4 regions of the Paraburkholderia sp. GAS38 genome follow, and region 1 is predicted to be linked to each of the others. Evidence: predicted binding sites of a transcription regulator. Region 1 holds the regulator's gene; each other region holds the start of a gene.
The links. The regulator HrcA, encoded in region 1, represses chaperone genes, less so after heat shock. The targets are predictions, from matches to a motif close to TTAGCACTCNNNNNNNNNGAGTGCTAA.
Positions count from the first base shown of each region.

Region 2: the regulator HrcA is predicted to act here: its motif matches at 2,311-2,337, upstream of P3T42_RS10930 (co-chaperone GroES).
Region 3: the regulator HrcA is predicted to act here: its motif matches at 2,485-2,511, upstream of groES (co-chaperone GroES).
Region 4: the regulator HrcA is predicted to act here: its motif matches at 1,832-1,858, upstream of rpoH (RNA polymerase sigma factor RpoH).

Region 1 is NZ_JBNDJO010000005.1:316,485-320,685, reverse strand. Features, by position in the region: gene recN (DNA repair protein RecN) at 1-101, opposite strand, end outside; gene P3T42_RS14850 (NAD kinase) at 145-1,047, opposite strand; gene hrcA (heat-inducible transcriptional repressor HrcA) at 1,218-2,237, shown strand; gene hemH (ferrochelatase) at 2,456-3,526, shown strand; gene P3T42_RS14835 (RNA-binding S4 domain-containing protein) at 3,578-3,985, shown strand; gene P3T42_RS14830 (hypothetical protein) at 3,982-4,155, shown strand.
Region 2 is NZ_JBNDJO010000004.1:109,021-113,221, reverse strand. Features, by position in the region: gene P3T42_RS10940 (nitroreductase family protein) at 1-176, opposite strand, end outside; gene groL (chaperonin GroEL) at 341-1,981, opposite strand; gene P3T42_RS10930 (co-chaperone GroES) at 1,997-2,287, opposite strand; gene P3T42_RS10925 (MFS transporter) at 2,574-4,085, shown strand.
Region 3 is NZ_JBNDJO010000005.1:104,277-108,477, forward strand. Features, by position in the region: gene cysC (adenylyl-sulfate kinase) at 1-211, shown strand, start outside; gene groL (chaperonin GroEL) at 426-2,069, opposite strand; gene groES (co-chaperone GroES) at 2,122-2,412, opposite strand; gene P3T42_RS13770 (hypothetical protein) at 2,795-3,871, opposite strand; gene P3T42_RS13775 (VOC family protein) at 3,936-4,201, opposite strand, start outside.
Region 4 is NZ_JBNDJO010000011.1:152,710-156,910, forward strand. Features, by position in the region: gene leuA (2-isopropylmalate synthase) at 1-849, shown strand, start outside; gene P3T42_RS24405 (nuclear transport factor 2 family protein) at 972-1,355, opposite strand; gene P3T42_RS24410 (acyloxyacyl hydrolase) at 1,400-1,531, opposite strand; gene rpoH (RNA polymerase sigma factor RpoH) at 1,918-2,853, shown strand; gene cydP (cytochrome oxidase putative small subunit CydP) at 3,155-3,415, shown strand; gene P3T42_RS24425 (cytochrome ubiquinol oxidase subunit I) at 3,405-4,201, shown strand, end outside.

The DNA of each region.
Region 1 (4,201 bases):
CCGGCGCCTGTTTCGCCTGAAAAAACCGTAAAGCCGCTGTCGAATTCAAGATCGAGCGCGGCGACGATGACGAAGTCGCGTATCGAGAGGTGGCGAAGCATGGGGTCGTCTGGTGGGCGTGGGTTACCGGCTGGGGCGATCCGCTCAGGGCTTGATGTCGTCTTCGTGCGACGGGTATTCGTTCCAGTGAAGTTTCTTGCGCAGCGTCGCGTAATAGCTATGGCCGACCGGATGCAGCAGCGGCACGGTGTGGCGCGAGCGGCGAACTTCGATGGTGTCGTTGTGTTCGAGCGCGGTGAACGACTGCATGTCGAAATTGACGTTCACGTCCCGCCCCGCCACGATCTGGATGCTGACCTTGGAGTCGTCCGGCAGCACGATAGGCCGGTTCGACAGCGCGTGCGGCGCGATCGGCACCAGCACGATGCCTTGCAACTGCGGATGCAGGATCGGCCCCGACGAGGACAGCGCATAGGCCGTCGAGCCGGTCGGCGTGGCGACGATCAGCCCGTCCGAGCGCTGGTTGTACATGAAGCGGCCGTCGACCGAAACGTGCAGTTCCGCCATCCCCGAGAAGCCGCTGCGGTTCACCACCACGTCGTTGAACGCCAGCGCGTGGTAGATCGGGCTGCCGTCGCGCATGATGCGCGCCTCGAGCAGGGTGCGCTCTTCGCGCTCGAAGTGGCCGCTGAGCATCAGCGGGACGATTTCCTGCATGTCGGAAATCGGGATGTCGGTGATAAAGCCGACGCGCCCATGGTTGATGCCGATCAGCGGCGTGCGGTACGGCGCGAGCTGGCGGCCGATGCCGAGCATCGTGCCGTCGCCGCCGAGCACCACGGCGACGTCGGCGCGCGCGCCGATCTCCGCGGGGCGCAGGGCCGGGTAATCGGTGATGCCGATCTCCGCGGCGGTGTCCGCTTCGAACACCACGTCGAAGCCGCGCCTGGCGATGCACGAGGCGAGCGCGGTCAGAGGCTCGCCGATGCCTGGCGTATTGTTGCGCCCGACTAGCGCAACGGTCTTGAACTGGCTGGTAACTTGCATGCCGGCATTACACCATAGGTGGGGACTGAAAAGAACCGTCCGGGCCACACGGGCGCCCGGCCTGGGCGGGGCGCTGCCTTACCTGCCAGGTCCGCGGGGAGACCCGCGCGGAACCGAGTGGTATTGTTAGCGCTCGCGGTTGTTGCGTCATTAAGCTAAAATTTTCCGTCATGCTAGATCCTCGCGCACAAACCCTCCTCAAAACGCTGATCGAGCGCTATATCGCCGAGGGTCAGCCGGTCGGCTCGCGCACATTGTCCCGCTATTCCGGCCTCGAACTGAGCCCGGCGACCATCCGCAACGTGATGTCCGATCTGGAGGAGCTGGGGCTCGTAATCAGTCCGCATACTTCGGCGGGCCGCATTCCGACGCCGCGTGGCTACCGCCTTTTCGTCGACACCATGCTCACGGTCGAGTCCGCCGCGGACGAAGAAGCCGTCACCCGTACCGTCAAGACCACCTTGCAGGCGGGCGAGCCGCAGAAGATCGTGGCGGCGGCGGCCAGCGTGCTGTCCAGCCTGTCGCAGTTTGCCGGCGTGGTGCTGACGCCGCGGCGCAGCCATGTGTTCAAGCAGATCGAGTTCATGCGCCTGTCGGACAAGCGCATTCTGCTGATCATCGTCACGCCCGAGGGCGACGTGCAGAACCGCATCATGGCGACGCAGCGCGACTTTTCGCCGTCGCAACTGGTGGAAGCCTCCAATTACATCAACGCACACTTCGCCGGCCTGTCCTTCGACGAGGTGCGCCGACGCCTGCGCGAAGAGATCGACGAACTGCGCGGCGACATGACTACGCTGATGCACGCGGCCGTCACCGCCAGCACCGACGAAGCCGACACCGGCGAGACCGTATTGATTTCCGGCGAGCGCAATCTGCTCGAAGTGGCCGACCTGTCTTCCGACATGGCGCGGCTGCGCAAGCTGTTTGATGTATTCGACCAAAAGACCAGCCTCCTTCAGTTACTCGACGTGTCGAGTCACGCCCAGGGCGTGCAGATTTTCATTGGCGGCGAGTCGAATCTCGTGCCGATCGAAGAAATGAGCGTGGTGACCGCACCGTATGAAGTGAACGGCAAGATCGTCGGCACGCTCGGCGTGATCGGACCGACGCGGATGGCCTATAACCGCGTGATCCCGATCGTCGACATTACGGCGCGTCTGCTTTCGTTGACGCTGAGCCAGCAATAGCAACCGCCTGTCGCCAGGCGCGGCGGCCGATGCCATTGCGACTGCCACTGCCTGCAACCGACCGCCGGTCAACGTCCGCAACGTCATGCCGGTAATGATGCCTGGCGGCGCGGAGCTTGCCAATTGGCCGAATGGCCAGGTATCGGCGGCGGATCGCGCCGCTATAATGAGTTTCACCTGAATCGATTTCCCGCCTTAAGCGGTTAGCCCTGTTGCCTATGCGTTTCGACCTCGAGCGGCCATCTCAGCCCGCCACAGCCCATCGTGTTGCGGTGTTGCTGATCAATCTGGGCACGCCCGACGCTCCAACGCCGAAGGCCGTGCGGCGCTACCTCGCGCAGTTTTTGTCGGACCCACGGGTGGTCGAGATTCCCGCCGCCGTCTGGCAGGTCATCTTGCGGCTCCTGATCCTGCCGTTTCGCGGGCGCTCGTCGGCGCGCAAGTATGCCGCGGTGTGGACGCCGGAAGGCTCGCCGTTGCGCGTGTTCACCGAGAAGCAGGTGGAAGGGTTGCGGCATCTGCTGCAGGCGAACGACTACACGGTGCTCGTCGACTACGCCATGCGCTATGGCATGCCGGGCATTCCGGACATGCTGAACCAGCTCAAGCTGGCCGGTGCGGAACGTGTGCTGCTCGTGCCGATGTATCCGCAATACTCGTCGTCGACCACCGCCACGGCTTTCGACGCCGCATTTGCGGCGCTTGGGCGCATGCGCAACCAGCTGGAAATCCGCACCGTCCGCCAATATGCGGATCATCCGGCCTATATCGCGGCGCTGGCGGCGCAGGTGCACCAGTATTGGCACGCTCACGGCCGTCCGGATTTCGCAGCAGGCGACAAGCTGGTGCTGAGCTTCCACGGTGTGCCCAAGCGCACGCTCGATCTGGGCGATCCGTATCACGACCAGTGTCAGCAAACCGGGGCGCTGCTGATGCAGGCGCTTGAGCTGACATCGGTCGAATGCCGCATTACGTTTCAGTCGCGCTTCGGCAAGGCCGAATGGCTGCAGCCCTACACCGCGCCGACGCTCAAGGAACTGGGCGCCGCGGGTGTCCGTCGGGCCGACGTGTTTTGTCCGGGTTTTACCGCTGACTGCCTCGAAACGATCGAGGAAATCGGCATGGAGGTTCGCGACGAGTTCGTTCACGCCGGCGGCAAGGAGTTTCACCGGATTCCTTGCCTGAACGCCTCGCAGGCGTGGATTGCCGCGCTTGGTGAGATCGTCGCGCAGAATCTGCAGGGCTGGCCGGTGCAGGCGGCTTCGCTGCAAGGGGTGGTGGAGGCGTGAGGCCTTGTTTCAACGCGCTTAGGGAACGCGCTTAGGGCGCCGGACTGATCGATGAACTACAGGATTTCAACCGAACCGGGTGCGCGTCTGCGCATCGACAAATGGCTTTGGGCTGCACGCTTCTTCAAGACGCGCTCGCTGGCGGCGGATGCCGTCGATAAAGGCCATGTGCGTATCGGCGGGGCCACGGTCAAGCCGGCAAAGGACGTGCGGGTCGGCGATCTCGTTGAAGTCGAGATCGAAAGGATCGTTTGGCAGGTCGAGGTGCTGGGCATGTGCGATGTGCGCGGGCCCGCCAGCGTGGCGCAAACGCTTTACGCGGAAACCGAGGACAGCAAGGTAAAGCGGCAGGTGGAACAGGAGCGGCGCAAGACGTATCGCGAACCGGCGGCCGCCTTGCACGGGCGTCCTACCAAGCGCGACCGGCGCACTATCGACAAACTTTCAGGTGGGGATTGAACAGCTGTTCCATTGTGGCATGCACGCCGCCATACTCGGTCGTGCTGTCGTTGACGGCCCCGGACATGCAGATGGTCGTGGTTCCCGCGATGAGCACCAAGGCGACCACGGATATTGCGAAGGTCAGTTTCACGGTACTCCCCCGAAAGGTGCTGAACGAACGCGCGTAGTGAGTGAATTGAAGTGGTATATACCGGGCTAGGGTAAACGTGCCTT
Region 2 (4,201 bases), on a different contig from region 1:
TAAGCGAAGCGCCACGGTTGCGAGTTATAGGAGGAGGGCGCCCAGCGCGCCGCTTCGAAGAACGTCAGCAGCGTCGACTCTGGAATGGTCTCTTGCGTGAAGGCACGGGGCGACCAGCGGTCGAGAAACTGAACGTCGATCGGATGATCCGCAGCACGGGAGTTCGATGTGGTCATGGCTCTATCCAGAAAGAAACGAAAGCTGGCCACGCGGGCCAGATTGGTGAAATGCTAGTACGTTATAGACGATTTGGCGCGGATCGATGCGATCATGCCCGCGCGAGGCGGGCATGATCGTCGTTAAAGCGCCGCCGGATCAACGACGTACAAACATGGCCGCCTTAGAAATCGAAGCCCGGGCCGCCCGCGCCCGGACCGCCCGCAGGTGCCGACGGCGCGGCATCCTTCGGCGCTTCGTAGACAGTCGCATCGGTCGTCAGCAGCAGGCCGGCAATCGAAGCCGCGTTCTGCAGCGCGGTGCGCGTGACCTTGGTCGGATCGAGCACGCCCGATTCCACGAGGTCGCCGTATTCGCCGGTCTGGGCGTTGTAGCCGAAATTACCGGTGCCCTGCGAGACCTTCGCCACCACCACGCTGGCTTCCTCGCCGGCATTCGACACGATCTGGCGCAGCGGCTCTTCAAGTGCACGCAGCACGATCTTCACGCCGGCGTCCTGATCCGCATTGCTGCCTTTCAGATCGATGATCGCGTTGCGCACGCGAATCAGCGCCACGCCGCCGCCCGGCACAATGCCTTCTTCCACCGCGGCGCGGGTCGCATGCAAGGCGTCGTCGACGCGGTCCTTCTTCTCCTTGACTTCGACTTCGGTGGCGCCGCCCACCTTGATCACGGCCACGCCGCCGGCCAGCTTGGCGACGCGTTCCTGGAGCTTCTCGCGGTCGTAGTCGGAAGTGGCTTCTTCGATCTGCACGCGAATCTGCTTCACGCGCGCTTCGATAGTCTTCGGGTCGCCGCCGCCGTCGATCACGGTGGTGTTTTCCTTGCCCACTTCGATGCGCTTGGCCTGGCCCAGCTCAGCGAGCGTAGCCTTTTCGAGCGTGAGGCCGGTTTCTTCGGCAATGACCTGGCCGCCGGTCAGGATCGCGATGTCTTCCAGCATGGCCTTACGACGATCGCCGAAGCCCGGAGCCTTGACCGCGACCGTCTTCAGAATGCCGCGGATGTTGTTCACCACCAGCGTCGCCAGCGCTTCGCCTTCGACGTCCTCGGCGATGATCAGCAGTGGGCGGCCTGCTTTGGCGACCTGTTCGAGTACCGGCAGCAGATCGCGAATGTTCGACACCTTCTTGTCGTGCAACAGGATGAACGGGTTGTCGAGAACGGCGACCTGCTTGTCCGGGTTGTTGATGAAATACGGCGACAGGTAGCCGCGATCGAACTGCAGACCTTCGACCACTTCGAGTTCATCCTCGAGCGACTTGCCGTCTTCGACGGTAATCACGCCTTCCTTGCCGACGCGGTCGATAGCTTCGGCAATCCGCTGGCCGATCGATTCCTCGCCGTTAGCCGAAATCGTCGCCACCTGAGCGATTTCCTTGCTGGTGGTGGTCGGCTTGCTGATCTTCTTCAGCTCGTCGATGGCGGCGATCACCGCCTTGTCGATGCCGCGCTTCAGATCCAGCGGATTGAGGCCGGCCGCCACATACTTCTGGCCTTCACGCACGATAGCCTGCGCCAGCACGGTGGCGGTGGTGGTGCCGTCGCCGGCGGCGTCGCTGGTACGCGAGGCAACTTCCTTTACCAGTTGCGCGCCGATATTCTGCAGCTTGTCGGCCAGCTCGATTTCCTTGGCGACCGACACGCCGTCCTTGGTCACCACCGGTGAACCGAAGCTGCGCTCCAGCACCACGTTGCGGCCCTTCGGACCGAGCGTGACCTTGACTGCATTCGCGAGCAGATTCACGCCTTCGACCAGTTTCGAACGCGCGTTGTCGCTAAAGACGATTTCTTTGGCTGCCATCTTGTGAAGCTCCGTTTATTGGTGGACTACGGCGACGATGTCTTCTTCGCGCAGCACGAGCAGGTCGGCGCCGTCGACCTTGACCTGCTGGCCCGAGTACTTGCCGAACAACACGCGTTCGCCGACCTTCAGATCGGGTTCGATGCGCTTGCCGTCGCTATCGCGCTTGCCGGGACCGACGGCGAGCACTTCACCCTGGTCGGGTTTTTCGGCGGCGCTCTCGGGAATCACGATGCCCGAGGCGGTTTTGGTCTCCTGATCGAGACGCTTGACGATGACGCGATCATGCAAAGGACGTAGGCTCATTTAGACATTCCTGCAGTGGAGATTTGGCACTCTTCGCTGGCGAGTGCTGACCGTGATTGAGTATAAGAATGGGCACGAGGCGGCTCCAATAACGAATCCTCAAATGCTTATCCGCATTTCGCTGTTTAGGTTATGGGGCATGCTGCAAAATCGGCATGCCCTGAAGCAGAGACCAGTAGGGAGTGCCGCGCAAGCGCAGATTTGCATATATGAATTCGTCGTTTTGCCGATGCGGTGTGCATGGCTAATATGCAACGCTTCAGCTACTCGTGCGAAATCCGACATCATGTCCACCGTTGCTTTTCCGTCGACGACCGTCGACACGCCGGCACAAACGGCAGGCGCCGGCCGTCCCGCTGTGATCCGTTCCGCGCAGGACGTCTCGCGTATCGTCAACGCGGGCGCTGCGAAAGGCAGTAACGCACGCATCGTGATTGCGATTGCGCTCGGCGGGGTCTTTCTGGATGCCTACGATCTGACTTCACTCGCTTACGGCATCAAGGACATCGCGCGGCAGTTTTCGCTTTCGCCGGTACAGGTGGGCTTCGTTTCGTCTGCGATCACGTTTGGCGCGATTCTCGGCGCGCTGTTCGGCGGCTATCTGACCGACCGGATTGGACGCTACCGCGTGTTTATGGCCGACATGCTGTTCTTCGTGGTCGCGGCTATCGCGGCCGGTCTTGCGCCGAATGCGTGGGTGCTCGGCGGAGCGCGCTTTCTGATGGGCTTCGGGGTGGGCCTCGATCTGCCGGTGGCGATGGCGTTTCTGGCGGAGTTCTCACGGGTGGCGGGCAAGGGCAACAAGGCGGCCAGCGTGGCCGCGTGGTGCCCCGCGTGGTATGCGGCCACCAGTACCTGCTATCTGCTGATCCTCGGCCTGTATGCGATCCTGCCCGAGCATCATCTGGGCTGGCTGTGGCGTTTGACGCTTGCGTTCGGCGCGGTGCCCGCCATCGCGATCATTCTGGTGCGCAGCCGCTATATCAGCGAGTCGCCGGTGTGGGCAGCGAACCAGGGCGATCTGGACGAAGCCGCGCGCATTCTCAAGCGCTCGTATGGGGTGGATGCGGTGGTCGAACGCAGCAGCGAGCCGGTCAAGGCGCCGCGTGCCGCGTCGTGGCGCAACTATGGCGTGCTGTTTAACCGCACCTACCGCAGCCGCACGATTCTCGCCGCGACCATTGGAGCGGCGTCCTCGTTCGGCTACAACGCGATCATCTTCGGCTTGCCGGTGATCATCACCAGCTTCTTTCATCAAGGGCCGCTGACGACGATCATCGCCGCGCTGACGCTGAATCTGGCCTTTGCTTTTGTGGGCGGATTGATCGGCGTGCGCACCGCGCCGACGGTCGGAGCCTGGAAGATGACGGTGCTGGGGCACTCGCTGCAGTTCGCGTCGCTGATCGGGCTCGCGTTGATCGGCAAGCCGGGCAGCGGCGTACTGGTCGTGCTGGCTATCCTGCTGCTGGGCGGCTATCTGTTCGGACAGGGCTTCGGGCCAGGCTCGCATTCGATGACTTACGCGTCGCTCAGCTATCCGACCTCGATTCGCGGCATTGGTGTGGGGTTCAACCAGACGCTGGTGCGCTCGGCGTCGACGGTGTCGCTGTTTCTGTTTCCGGTTCTCTCGGCCGCGCTCGGGACGAATGTGTTCTGGGTGATCGCGGTGGCGCCGCTGACTTCGCTGCTGGTGTTGCTGGCTATCCGCTGGGAGCCGTCGGGGTACGACATCGACGCGGAGGATTATCTCGATCCGCTCGCGGTGGGCGGGCGTTCGGTTAACGCGGTCAACGCATAACTGACCCGACCTGGTGTGGCCTGGCGCGAGGACGGCACCCGGCGTCGACGCAGGTCGCTGGCTTCCAGGCGCGCTGCATTGGCAGCTAGCCCATATCCATAGCTGCAATGCTTGGT
Region 3 (4,201 bases), 210 kb from region 1:
CGCGTCCGTGGATGACTGTGCACGGCGCGATCCCAAGGGTCTCTACGCCAAGGCACGAGCCGGTGCGATCGCCTCGTTTACCGGTGTGTCGGCGCCCTACGAGCCGCCCGCGAACCCGGATCTGTGCGTGGATACGGCGCGTCAGAGCAAAGAGGCGAGCGTGTCGGGGATCTTCGATTACCTGCACGAGACGTATCTCATGAAGCCCTGAGTGCGAATCGCGACGCGGGCGTGCCTTGAGCCAGCTGCCCGCTCTCGATTGAAGCAACTCACGTTGAAGCAACCCATGCGCCGAGCCAAGCCGGCGCCGGAAAAGAAAAAACCCGCATCGCTGCGGGTTTTTTCTTTCGGGAAGCACGCCTTGCGGCGCGCTTCCCCATGCGTTTCGAACAGGCCTCCTCTCGCGAGAAAGGCCCGAAGCGAAATTACATGTCCATGCCCATGCCGCCCATGCCGCCCGGCATTCCGCCGCCGCCCATCGGAGCATCTTCCTTCGGCAGTTCGCAAACCGCTGCGTCGGTCGTCAGCAGGAGACCTGCCACCGATGCTGCGTTTTGCAGTGCCGTACGCGTGACCTTCGTCGGGTCCACGACACCTGCGTCAACCAGGTCGACGTACTCGCCCGTTGCTGCGTTGTAGCCGTAGTTGCCCGTACCGGCTGCAACTGCTGCCACCACGACGCTGGCTTCTTCGCCGCCGTTCGTGACGATCTGGCGCAGCGGTTCTTCCATGGCGCGCAGAACGATCTTGATACCTGCATCTTGATCGGCGTTAGCGCCCTTCAGACCGGCGATTGCCGTGCGAGCGCGGATCAGTGCAACACCGCCGCCAGCCACGATGCCTTCTTCCACAGCTGCGCGCGTTGCGTGCAGTGCGTCTTCGACACGTGCCTTCTTTTCCTTCATTTCGACTTCGGTCGCAGCGCCGACCTTGATCACTGCCACACCGCCGGCCAGCTTGGCCACGCGCTCTTGCAGCTTTTCACGGTCGTAGTCCGACGTTGCTTCTTCGATTTGCGTGCGAACTTGCTTCACACGTGCTTCGATGTTCGCGCCTTCGCCAGCGCCGTCGATGATCGTCGTGTTTTCCTTGCCCACTTCGATACGCTTCGCTTGGCCCAGTTCGGCCAGCGTTGCCTTTTCGAGCGTCAGGCCGGTTTCTTCAGCGATAACTTGACCGCCGGTCAGGATCGCGATGTCTTCCAGCATGGCCTTACGACGATCGCCGAAGCCCGGAGCCTTGACAGCCACCGTCTTCAGGATGCCGCGGATGTTGTTCACCACCAGCGTTGCCAGTGCTTCGCCTTCGACGTCTTCTGCGATGATCAGCAGCGGACGGCCAGCCTTGGCGACTTGTTCCAGAACCGGGAGGAGGTCACGAATGTTCGACACCTTCTTGTCGTGCAGCAGCACGAACGGGTTGTCGAGCACAGCAACTTGCTTGTCCGGGTTGTTGATGAAGTACGGCGACAGGTAGCCGCGGTCGAACTGCATGCCTTCGACGACGTCCAGTTCGTCTTGCAGCGACTTGCCGTCTTCAACCGTGATGACGCCTTCCTTGCCAACCTTGTCCATCGCTTCAGCGATACGGTCGCCGATCGACGAGTCGCTGTTTGCCGAGATCGAACCGACTTGAGCGATTTCCTTGTTGGTCGTGCACGGCTTGCTGATCTTGCGCAGTTCTTCGATTGCTGCGAACACAGCCTTGTCGATACCGCGCTTCAGGTCCATCGGGTTCATGCCCGATGCGACGTACTTCATGCCTTCGCGAACGATGGACTGAGCCAGAACCGTAGCGGTCGTGGTGCCGTCACCTGCGTTGTCGCTGGTCTTGGAAGCGACTTCCTTGACCATTTGTGCGCCCATGTTCTGGAGCTTGTCTTTCAGTTCGATCTCTTTCGCGACCGACACACCGTCCTTGGTGACCGTCGGGCCGCCGAAGCTGCGTTCCAGGACAACGTTGCGACCCTTCGGGCCCAGCGTGACCTTCACAGCGTTCGCGAGGATGTTCACGCCTTCGACCATCTTGGCACGAGCGGAATCACCGAATACGACGTCTTTAGCTGCCATCTTCTAACTCCTTGAATTCTTGGGATATAACCGGGTAAGTAGCGCTTTGCGCTTACTTCTGCACCACGGCCATGATGTCTTCTTCGCGCATCACGAGCAGTTCGCTGCCGTCGACCTTGACGGTCTGGCCTGCGTACTTGCCGAACAGGACGCGGTCACCGACCTTCACGTCGAGCGCGATTTGTGCGCCCTTGTCGTCACGCTTGCCCGGGCCGACTGCCAGAATTTCGCCTTGATCCGGCTTTTCCGCTGCGGCTTCGGGGATCACGATGCCCGACGCAGTCTTGGTTTCTTGATCCAGACGTTTGACGATCACGCGATCATGCAAAGGACGAAGGTTCATACATACTCCTCTCTTGATTGAGACTGAAGAACGCTGAGAAAACCCGGCTGGCTGAGCCAACCGGCGATGTTGTTAGCACTCTCGTGCAGCGAGTGCTAATTATATGGACGGGTGGTGACAAATTCAAGAAGGAAGGGGGGAGGAAATTTTTACCCTAGGGTAAACCCAGGCGAACTTGTCGAGATTCACTCCGGCGCGTCGGGTGCTTCCGCATTGGGCGGAAGAATTTTGGTGGGCTCAAGTACAGACACGCTTGCGTCCTCGCCATATTCCGCCTGGTACGTCGTCTTGAACGTCTGCTCCTGCTTCTTCCCGGCGGTACCGTATTTGCACCTGCTTCGCCGACGTGGGGCCGGGGCACACCAGGGCGAATTCGTCACCGTCAATGCGCATCGCCCCCCGGAACCAACGACGCACTCCCCTGCGCCGCACCGCATTGATGGCAATGCGGGAAAAAGAAGAAATTGCGCCCACCGCATCCACACAGATTGAACAGCCTCAATCCGCAATGCACGCAGAACGTGGAGTCGTCGCCACCGAGGTTCCATTGTTTGTCGCACGACGGGCAGCGTTTCTTTTCGAGTGAACGAACGGCCTTCTCGTAGCCGATCGTGCGTGCGCGCTCTCCCTGGTCCTGCTGCAATTCCAGTTGCTTGCGCTCGGCATAGCGCTGAAACGCTTTCAGCATATAGAGGCCGGCAAACACCGTGAGCGCGATGCCGACCAGCACCCTCACATAGCCGCCGAAATTCGGCAGATACGGGACCAGTTCGATAAAAAACGCGCTCAACGCAAACAGACCGAAGCCATACACGAAAGGCCAGTAACGAACCTTGCGGTAGCGAATGAACAGCCAGATCGCGATCAGCAGAATGGGCAAGGTCAGCGCGAGGCGCAGGCCAAACACCTGCAACTCATAGTGCCGGGTCGCCTCGTCGAAGCGCTGTTCGGCTGCTGCATCCTCGCTGGCGATTTGCACGTCCAGCTGACTCTGCTGCGCGACGAGTGCCCGTTGCTGGTCGCCGATCGCGTCGATCTGATGCTGCCAGTCGATCGTCACGGCCTGCAGCGAGTCCAGCTTGCGGGTTCTCGCGAGCAGGTCAGGGTCCCGTGTGCTGTCGCCCGTCACTGAGCGCGTGGCCAGCCAGTTGCGGAAACTCTCCTTCTCGTCCGCGTACTGCTTCGCGGCGCGTCCGCGCGCCACCTCCAGGGTTTCAGCCTTTTCATCGAGCGTGTCGCGCTGCGCCTGCAGGTCGCGTCGTGCTGCATCCAGCCGCGCCTTCGCCGGTGCATCCGCGAATTGCTCCATGACGGGCGGCCCGCCATGGGGTGCAAACTCCATGTCGCGGATCACGAGGCTGCCGAGCATGTTCAGAAACACGGCGAAGACGATGGCGATCGCCCATGATGCAAGTCGTAAGAGCCGCGCGGGACCGGTCAAACCGTCGCTGGAGGTCATCATTGTTTTTAGCCTCGGTGGAATGGTAGAGCTCAACGACGAGTTGCTTCGCTGACGCTACGTCTTATGTTTTGACCGCCGCAGCGCGCTCTATCATAGCGATATCGATCTTCTTCATGGTCATCATCGCGTCCATCGCACGCCCTCCGGCATCGCGATCGGACCCGCTGACGAGCTCAAGCAGCCGCCTGGGCGTGATCTGCCAGGAAAAGCCCCAGCGGTCCTTGCACCAGCCGCAAGGCGCCTCCTCCCCGCCGTTGCCGACAATGGCGTTCCAATATCGGTCAGTCTCTTCCTGGCTATCCGTCAGGACGATGAAACTGACCGCCT
Region 4 (4,201 bases), on a different contig from region 1:
CTCGCGATGAACCTCTACTCGCAGGGCATCGACCCGGGCCTCGATTTCTCGGACATCGACGCCGTGCGCCGCGTGGTGGAGCGTTGCAACCAGTTGCCCGTGCATCCGCGCCATCCGTACGCCGGCGACCTCGTCTATACGGCGTTCTCCGGCTCGCATCAGGACGCCATCCGCAAGGGCTTCGCGCAGCAGGCGCCGGAAGCCGTCTGGGAGGTGCCGTACCTGCCGGTCGACCCGGCCGATGTAGGACGCAGCTATGATGCCGTGATCCGCGTCAACAGCCAGTCGGGCAAGGGCGGCTCGACCTATCTGCTCGAGCGCGGTATGGGCTTCACGCCGTCGCGCCGCGTGCAAATCGAGTTCAGCCAGGCCGTGCAGGCGGCCGCGGATCACAGCGGCGCCGAGATAAGCGGCGAGGCGATCTGCGCGTTGTTCGCGCGGGAATACTTCGAGGTTGCCGGGCCGGCGCGGCGCGTCAATGCGTCGACGGTCCGGTGGGAGAACCGCGACTTCAGCGTGGCTGCGGCGAAACCTGCGCGCGGCACGCAGGGGCAGGGGCAGGGGCAATACGAAGCGGTTGAGCAACACGCCCAGCGTGTTACCGCCGCGCTCGCGACCGCCTCAGAGCAGCCTGTCGAACTCACCTCGGTGGAAAGCACGCGTACAGCAGACGGCCGCACGGCCGTGTTCGTGGGCTGCCGCGTCGGTGAACAGGGAGTCCGTTACGGCGTTGGGGTCAGCCCGGAGGATGTAGCCGCAGTCGTGGACGCGGTTGTCAGCGCGGTCAACCGGGCCTGCGGGGCGAATCGGGCCGTGTGGCAAGAGCCTGACCGTCGAGCCGCAGCCTGAGGTCCACGTGTCGGCCAGCAGGCATGCAAAGGCAGGCGAAAGCTTGAGCGGGCGCGGCACGATCTGCCGCCTCCGTGCGCGGGCCGCTCAAAAAGCGGCCTGACGAAAGAAGCCCACCGGCCTCACTCGATCGCGCAACGCGTCGCCTGCCATGCCACCAGCCGCCAATGCCCGTCCACCTGAGCGTGGATCGCGGTATAGGCAATCGGAAACAGCAACGCGCCGTTGTTCGCCTCCATCTCGATCAGCGCGCGGCCGGTCACGATAAAGGTCTCGCGGCCGGCCGGCAGCACATCCTGCGACTGGATCTCGATCTGCCGGTAGCGGCGGCGCCCGGCCGTGATCCCGTCGATGAACTGCTGCTTCGTTTCGCGTTTGCCATTCGTATGGATATAGCTCACGTTGTCGGAGAGCAGCGTGTCGAGCAACGGCCCGTTACCGTCGACCATCGCGCGAAAACGGTCGCGCTCGAGTCCACGAATCGCTTCGATCACCTTTTCGGCCATTGCTCAGCCCCTTTGCCTCGACGGGCCGACAGTGGCCACGGTCGTCAGAAGTTACGTTGCAAATATAGCTGGCTGAAATTTATACCAGGATTCGGCTCTTTGATACCGCTGTTCGCCAGGTGCTGAATCCGGTAGCTCGCCAGGTGCGCTGGACGGCTGCCGGGCAGCCATCCGATCGAATTCGGCCCCGCCCCAGGCCGGAATCCGCCCTTCCCGGTGCGGTTCGCCCCCGCCAGACACCGAGTAAACCCTCTATATATTGGGGGCCACAAGAGCAATAAATCATAAGAAGAAAGCCTGAAACCGCCGGATTGCTGCCCCAAACCTCAAAAAACCGGTGATTCCGCACAGACAGATGCGTATCCACAGCAAATCCTACGCTCATCCCCGGGAAGTTGCAGAAGGCGTATGATGCTATTGAAAATCAAATTTCGATAGCCATGCGGGAACCGGGATACCCCCACGCACTCTAAGTATTAGCACTCGGTAATTCAGAGTGCTAACATCCACGCTGGAGTCGAAGTTCGACTGAGCAATTTGCTGATTCCAAGGAGTTTTCTACGTGAGCAACGCAATGACCCTTCCGAGTACTCTAAGCCCGTCGTCGGCTAAGGCCGCTTCGGCAGGTGCACTGGCGCTCTCGCATTCTTCGCTGCTGCCCGGTCAACTGGGCAATATCGACGCCTACATCCAGGCCGTGAACCGGATTCCGATGCTGACGCCGGCGGAAGAACGCCAGTTCGCCACTGAATTCCGCGACCAGGCCAATCTGGAGTCTGCGCGCCGCCTTGTCCTGTCGCACCTGCGGCTGGTGGTTTCGATCGCGCGTAACTATCTGGGCTACGGCCTGCCGCATGCCGACCTGATCCAGGAAGGCAATATCGGCCTGATGAAGGCCGTGAAGCGCTTCGACCCGGAGCAGAACGTACGTCTCGTGTCGTATGCCATGCACTGGATCAAGGCTGAGATTCACGAATACATCCTGCGCAACTGGCGCATGGTGAAGGTCGCCACCACCAAGGCGCAGCGCAAGCTGTTCTTCAACCTGCGCAGCCACAAGCAGGGCTTGGGCGCGTTCACGCCGGACGAGATCGAAGGTCTCGCCAAGGAACTGAACGTCAAGCGCGAGGAAGTGGCCGAGATGGAAACGCGGCTGTCCGGCGGCGACATCGCACTGGAAGGCCAGGTCGAGGACGGTGAGGAATCGTACGCGCCCATCGCCTATCTGGCCGATTCGCATAGCGAACCGACGGCTGTGCTCGCCGCGCGTCAGCGCGACAAGCTGCAGAGCGACGGTATCGCCAGCGCGCTGGAATCGTTGGATGCACGCAGCCGCCGCATCATCGAAGCGCGCTGGCTGCACGTCGAAGACGACGGCTCGGGCGGTTCCACGCTGCATGATCTCGCCGACGAATTCGGCGTGTCGGCCGAGCGGATTCGCCAGATCGAAGCCAGCGCCATGAAGAAAATGCGCAGCGCATTGAACGAGTACGCTTAACGCCCAACACGGCGCACACGGCACCCTCCGGTGCCCTGTCAGACACTAGCCCTGCCTTCGTAAGACGGCAGGGCTTTTTCTTGCTCCCGTGGAAATCGCACCCCGTTTCCTTGACGTATCGCAAGCTTGCTTGTATTACTGAGATGGACGGCACCCTTCCGCGACCCAATGCCACGGTCGCGAACTTCCTCGCTGCCAGCCCCTATCTTAATATCGTTATGTACTCGCCAAGCCGCCCAGGTCACCTGCGCGGTTTGAATCCGACCGGGCAAACCGGTGTGAAGTCGTCCATCGACCGATCATGACCATAACGCTACACGACAGGAATCCGCCTCGCGCCACCCTGCGCGCGCGAATCGCCAACTGGGCGCGCGGCCCCACCTTTGGGCGAGATATCGCCATCGTGCTCGCCATCAAATTTGCACTCCTGATGGTCCTGAAGTACGCCTTCTTCAATCATCCTCTGGCGGACAACATGTCCATGCCGCCCGCACTCGTTGCGCAAGCCCTGCTTTCAGCGCCTGCCCCGCATCCGTCTCAAGGTGATCAACATGCCCGTTAGCGAAGTCGTCGATCTTTCGCGCCTCCAGTTCGCCGTGACGGCGCTTTATCACTTTCTGTTCGTCCCCCTGACGCTTGGACTGTCGTGGCTGCTCGTCATCATGGAAGCCGTCTACGTGATGACCGGCAAGCAGATCTACAAGGACATGACGCAGTTCTGGGGCAAGCTGTTCGGCATCAACTTCGCCATGGGCGTCACGACCGGCCTCACGCTCGAGTTCCAGTTCGGCACCAACTGGTCGTATTACTCGCATTACGTGGGCGACATCTTCGGCGTGCCGCTCGCCGTCGAAGGGCTGATGGCTTTCTTCCTCGAATCGACTTTCGTCGGCCTGTTCTTCTTCGGCTGGAACCGTCTGTCGCGAGTGCAGCATCTGATCGTCACCTTCCTCGTGGCGCTGGGCTCGAACCTGTCGGCGCTGTGGATTCTGGTCGCGAACGGCTGGATGAACAATCCGGTCGGCGCCGAGTTCAACTACGAAACCATGCGCATGGAGCTGTCGAGCATCTTCGCCGTGCTGTTCAACCCAGTGGCGCAGGTGAAGTTCGTGCATACGGTGTCGGCCGGTTATGTGACCGCGTCGATGTTCGTGCTCGGCATCTCGTCGTGGTATCTGCTCAAGCGCCGCGACACCGAATTCGCGCTGCGCTCGTTTGCGATTGCGGCGGGTTTCGGCCTGGCGTCGACGGTCTGTGTGATCGTGCTCGGCGACGAATCGGGCTACCGCACCGGCGAAGTCCAGCAGGTCAAACTCGCCGCCATCGAATCGGAATGGGAAACCGCGCC